Regions from separate parts of the Candidatus Merdisoma sp. HCP28S3_D10 genome, predicted to be linked through region 1. Evidence: predicted binding sites of a transcription regulator. Region 1 holds the regulator's gene; the other holds the start of a gene.

The links. The regulator Rex, encoded in region 1, represses fermentation and respiration genes when NADH is low (regulators of the CRP and FNR family bind a similar motif). The targets are predictions, from matches to a motif close to ATTGTTAANTANTTAACAAT.
Region 2: a site for Rex is predicted at 1,775-1,794, ahead of rsxC (electron transport complex subunit RsxC). Genes of this name have one in related genera too.

What each region holds. Positions count from the first base shown of each region.
Region 1 is NZ_JBQHTG010000002.1:305,227-308,361, forward strand. Features, by position in the region: gene ACTNCH_RS06560 (ABC-F family ATP-binding cassette domain-containing protein) at 1-1,037, opposite strand, end outside; gene ACTNCH_RS06565 (redox-sensing transcriptional repressor Rex) at 1,192-1,839, shown strand; gene alr (alanine racemase) at 1,926-3,092, shown strand.
Region 2 is NZ_JBQHTG010000001.1:89,169-92,303, forward strand. Features, by position in the region: partial or broken gene ACTNCH_RS00405 (RnfABCDGE type electron transport complex subunit D) at 1-286, opposite strand, end outside; gene rsxC (electron transport complex subunit RsxC) at 283-1,647, opposite strand; gene ACTNCH_RS00415 (ABC transporter ATP-binding protein) at 1,957-3,135, opposite strand, start outside.

The DNA of each region.
Region 1 (3,135 bases):
AGATCCGTAAAGAGCGTCTGACTGCCGAAGGCTTTGGAAAGTCCTTCTACGGTCAGGACATCGTTTCCGCTGACCACCTTGGGCTCCAGGGTAATATGCATCTCGGAGCGCACCTCGCTGGGCTTTTCCAGGACCTCCATTTTATCCAGCATTTTTTCCCGGCTTTCCGCCCGCTTGATGGACTTTTCCCGGTTAAAGGATTTCAGCTTCTGAATGACCTCTTCCTGATGGCGGATTTCTCGCTGCTGATTCAGCCAGGCGTTCATGCGGGCTTCCCGAAGCTGTGTCTTTTTTGCGGCGTAATCGGTATAATTTCCCTGAAAAGAGGTTACCTCGCCGGCGTCGATTTCAATGATTTTCGTAGCAATTCGATTTAAAAAGTAACGGTCATGGGCAACCACCAAAACAGCGCCGTCATAATTCAGTAGAAAGGTTTCCAGCCAGGCAATGGAATTCATGTCCAGATGGTTGGTGGGCTCGTCCAGCATAATGAGATCCGGATGGGACAAAAGAAGCTTACCCAGGGATACACGGGTCTTCTGACCGCCGGAGAGGGTATTGACCTGCTTCTCGAATTCCTCCTCTTCAAAGCCCAGTCCCTTCAGGACGCCGACTACTTCGCTTTTATAGGCATAACCGTTCTTTAACTCAAATTCATGGTTCAGACGGGTATACTGATCGAGAGCTGTCTCAAGGGCTGCGCCGGAAAGCTCCTTCATCTGCGCTTCCAACTCCCGGATACGCTCTTCCAGGTCGATGACGTCCTGCTTGACCGTCAGAAGCTCCTGATAGATACTGTGGTCACTATTCAAATCCTGATGTTGGGCCAGATAACCAATGGTTTTCCCTTTGGCTAAGATCACTTCGCCGGAGTCTGCTTCCATTTCCCCGATGATAATTTTCAGGAGGGTAGACTTGCCCGCACCGTTGATGCCGACAATGGCAGCCTTTTCCCGATCCTCAATATGGAAGGACGCATTTCTTAAAATGACGTCGGTTCCGAATGCTTTGTTTATATTCTGACATGCTAATATCATAAAAGTACCTCTGTTTTTGACTCTTTTTTCTCACATGAAGTCTATTATAGCGAAAATTACAGGAATGAACAAGATAAAGATTGACAAAAAATTTGCTAATCGCTTATAATAAAGACAGGTTTGAAATGATTTATTGAGGGATGTGTAAAGGAAAATGGAAGAGAGAGAAATCTCAAAAGCAGTGATTAAGCGTCTGCCGCGTTATTATCGTTATCTGGGTGAACTGATGGAAAACGGAGTAGAAAGAATCTCCTCCGGAGAGCTCAGCACGAGAATGAGCGTGACGGCGTCACAAATCCGGCAGGATCTGAATAATTTCGGCGGCTTCGGCCAGCAGGGCTACGGCTACAACGTAAAATACCTGTATGAAGAAATCGGAAAGATTCTCGGTCTGGATAAAAAACACAATATGATTATCATTGGCGGCGGTAATCTGGGACAGGCACTGGCCAATTATGTGGATTTTGAAAAGCGCGGTTTTTACATAAAGGGTATCTTCGATGTAAATCCGGTGCTGAAGGGCTTAAGTGTCCGTGGCATTCAGATTCATATGCTGGAGGATCTGGAAGATTTTATCCGGGATGAGGAGATACAGATTGCAGCGCTGACATTGCCGAAGTCTAAGGCAGAAGAGATGACAAAGCTTCTGGTTCAGTACGGAATCAAGGCTATCTGGAATTTTGCCCATATTGATCTGGATGTTCCGTCGGATGTACTGGTGGAGAATGTACATCTGTCAGAGAGCCTGATGCAGCTTTCTTATAACATTACCAGATATGAGAAGGAACACCCGTGTTCCTGATGGAATTGTAAGAAAAAGGGAAAGGGAGCTTTCGTGGCTCCCTTTTGCATATAACGCATATAGTAAAGCAGTGAGGAGTGTCAGAAGTGAAAAATTATAAGCGTGTAGCAGCTTATGTGGATTTGGATGCCATAGAAGATAATTTTGAGGCTATGAAGGCCAACTTAAAAGAGAATACCAGAATTGCGGCTGTGGTGAAGGCTAACGGCTACGGCCACGGGGCGGTTCCTATTGCCCGGATGATAGAGGATAAGGATTATCTGTGGGGCTTTGCGGCGGCTACCATTGAGGAGGCTGTGGAGCTTCGGAAAAACGGAATCTGCAAGCCGATATTGATTTTGGGCTATGTATTTCCGGAGGATTATCCGGAGCTGGTGCGACTGGATATCCGGCCGACCGTGTTCCGTCTGGACATGGCACGGGAGCTTTCAGAGGAAGCTATCCGCCAGGGAAAAGAAGTCCGGGTGCATATAAAGCTGGATACTGGCATGAGCCGGATTGGGTTTGCGGACACAGAGGAAAGCGTAAAGATGGTCTGCGAGATAGGAAAGCTTCCCGGCATCATCCTGGAAGGCCTGTTTACTCATTTTTCCAAATCTGACGAGACGGATAAGACAGCGACCGAAAAGCAGCTGGCTCGGTATCGTGCTTTTTGCGCTGCCTGCGAAGCAGCCGGTGCAAAATTTCAGATTCATCACTGCTCCAACAGTGCCGGGATCATTGACCTGCCGGAGGCCAATCTGGATATGGTGCGTGCAGGGATTACTGTATATGGTCTGTACCCTTCCGATGAAGTGAAAAAGGAGCTGGTTCCGCTCCGACCGGCTATGGAAATGAAGAGCCATATCGTCCATGTAAAGAAAATTGCGCCGGGAACCGAGGTCAGCTACGGCGGCATCTATACAGCGGAATCGACGCGTAAGATAGCAACCGTTCCGGTAGGCTACGCGGACGGCTATCCCAGAAGCCTGTCGAATAAGGGCTGTGTGCTGGTGGCCGGAAAACGGGCACCTATCTGTGGCAGAGTCTGTATGGATCAGATGATGGTGGATGTGACGGAGATACCGGAGGCGGTTCCCGGTATGGAAGTTACAATTTTTGGAAAAGACGGGGAGGAGTTCCTGTCTGTGGATGAGCTGGCAGAGCTGTCCGGACGGTTTAATTATGAATTCGTTTGTGATCTGTCCCAGAGAGTGCCCCGGATTTATTTGCGGCATGGAAAAATCTGTGAGATTCACGATTTTTATGCCTGAAAGGGAATAGAACAGAATCCTGGTATACACACCGAAATTTTGG
Region 2 (3,135 bases), on a different contig from region 1:
AAAGGGGCACGCCGTTAGGCAGACAGAGCGCCAGAAGAAGTCCTGTGACAATGGCGCTGCAGTCCTTCACGGTGTTGGGCCGTTTCGCTGCCTTGTCAAATAAAAATTCTGTCAGGACCGCTGCCAGAATGGCAACCAGAATGGTCACCAGCGCGGAACTTCCAAAATGATAGACGCCCATGGCTGTAGCCGGTAAAAGCGCCAGAATCACGTCGCCCATGACCCGGCTGGTGGTCAGACGGCTCCGTGCATGGGGGCTGGAGGATACATTCATCAGTTTACTCATTTCTTTGCACCTCCCTGCTGGGCCTGCGCGGCTCTCTTCCTGTTCATAATCTCAGCCTTCGTCTCCTTGAAGGTCTGCATCAGAGGCTGCTTGGCCGGGCAGACAAAGGTACAGGATCCGCAGGCGATACACTCCAGGCCGTACAGCTTCTTTTCATAACGGACGTAGCGCTTTCTCTTGGCCGCATCCATCATTTCCTGGGGGGACAGTCCCAGAGGACAGACTCTGGCACAGCGTCCGCAGCGCAGACATGACGTCGCCTGCCGCTCTGCCAGTGCCACCGGATCCTCGCCCAGCACGGTCAGCGCATTGTTGTTCTTGCAGATGGGAACCTCCAGATCTGCCAGCGCCATTCCCATCATGGGGCCGCCGCTTAAGTATTTCTGCGCTTCTTTTCCTTCCTGTATGCCGCCTGCGGCCTCCAGGACCTCTGCCATGTTGGTTCCGATTTTTACAATCAGGTTGCAGGGCTCCTTCACCACGTCGCCGGATACCGTAAAGCCACGCTCCATCAGCGGTGTGGACTTGCATACAGCCTGGTAAATGGCATAAATGGTCGCCACGTTATCCACCACGCAGCCTGCGTCGGCCGGGAGCATACCCAGCTTCAGATCGATCCCTGCGATCACCTGGATAATGGAACGCTCGCCGCCCTGGGGGTACTTGCATTTCGCAGCATGAACCTTCAGCCTGTCATCGCCTGCGCAGGCCTTTTTCAGCGCCGCGATGGCTTCCGGTTTATTTTCCTCAATCAGAAAGACACCCTCTGCCGCCGGGAACAGCTGAAGCAGAATTCTCATGCCCTCTGCCAGCTCCATGCTTTTTGTGCGCATCAGCTGGTCGTCACAGGTGATGTAGGGCTCGCACTCCGCGCCGTTGGCGATGACATAACGAATCTCGTCCGCGTTCTTCGGAGCAAGCTTTACGTGAACCGGGAAACCGGCTCCTCCCATTCCTACAATTCCTGCTTTTTTGATACTTTCGAGAATTTCTTCTTTACCGAGCGTCTTGTAATCGCGCTCAGCGCCGATGCCCTCTGCAGGTGTATACTGTCCGTCGTTCTCGATCACGACAGACATCACCTTGGCACCGGATGCTGTTCTTCTGTTCTCAACAGCTTTTACCGTACCGGAGCAGGAGCTGACAATATTAGCTGATACGAAGCCGTCCGCTTCGCCGATCAGCTGTCCCGCCAGCACCGTATCGCCCTTTTTCACCAGCGGCTTCGCCGGCTTGCCAATATGCTGGCTCATGGGAAATACCAGCTCGCCCTGGGGAAGATATGTACGGTAAGACGCATCCTTGGCGTACCGTTTTCCATCGTCGGGATGCACGCCGCCTTTAAATGTCTTCTTGAACATAAGCTTTTTCCTTCCTTCATGCTTTTGTAGCATTGTCTCATATTCACTTTATCACACTTATTATTGGGATACAACTTTAGATAAAAAATAGACAATCTTCGAACAATTTCGAGAATTTTTTGACAATATTGTTAAATTTATGTCGATAGACTCGTATTTACGATCACTTTATTCTATCGCAGAATCGAGCTGTATTCCAGTATTTTTTTCAATACAATCCAGATTTTCCGAACAAAAACAGGATTTTCGTCCTCCATGTACTCCAGATTTCGGAAATCCTGTTTGTATACCATTTATCTTTCTTCCAGTTTATTCCAGCTCAAATTGACCGGTATATAACTGATAGTACCGTCCTTTTTCCGCAAGCAGCGCCTCATGGTCGCCTCGTTCAATGATTTCGCCCTTTTCCAGCACCATAATGGCCCTGGCATTGCGGACCGTGGACAGCCGGTGGGCGATGACGAATACGGTTCGGCCCTCCATAATGGCGTCCATGCCCTTTTCAATCAGCCGCTCCGTTCTCGTGTCAATGGAGCTGGTAGCCTCGTCGAGAATCAGGACCGGAGGCTTCGCGATAGCCGCCCGGGCAATGGCGATAAGCTGCCGCTGGCCCTGGGACAGATTGCTGCCGTCGCTGTAGAGCATGGTATCGTAGCCGTCGGGCAGACGGCGGATAAAGGAATCCGCGTTGGCAATCCGGGCCGCCTCCCGGACCTCTTCGTCTGTGGCGTCCAATTTTCCGTAGCGGATATTGTCGGCGATGGTCCCGGTGAACAGATGGGTCTCCTGAATCACCATGGCCAGGGAATGACGCAGATCGTCTTTCCGAATCCGACGGATGTTGATGCCGTCGTAGGTGATCGTTCCGGACTCTATCTCATAGAACCGGTTCACCAGGTTGATGATCGTCGTCTTTCCTGCTCCCGTACTGCCCACAAAGGCGATTTTCTGGCCGGGCTTCGCGTACAGGGAGATTCCGTTTAAAATGTGCTTTTCCGGCACATAGCCGAAGACCACGTTGTCAAATTTCACCTCACCCTTCAGTTTCCGAAGCTCCGGTTTTCCGCCCGAAACTACCGCCGGAAGCTTCCAGGCAAACTGTCCGGTGCGCTCTTCCGTTTCTTTTAATCTTCCATTTTCTTCCACTACATTGCAGAGGGTCACGTCGCCCTCGTCTGTCTCGGGCTTTGCCTCCATCAGGTCGAAGATCCGCTCCGCTCCGGCCAGGGCAGTCAGAATCTGGTTGATCTGGGCCGTAAACTGGTTCATGGGTAATGCGCTCTGGCGCACAAACACCAGATAGGAGGACAGGCTTCCGATATCCAGCAGGCCGTTCAGGGTGAAAATGCCGCCCACACAGGCCGACACCGCGTAATTCAGATAGGAAAGGCTGACCACCGTGGGCACCTGCATGCCCGTGTAGGTCAGGGCATCCGTGGATTCCCTGCGGAACTTCTCATTGAGACCGCAGAAGATATCAAAATTGAT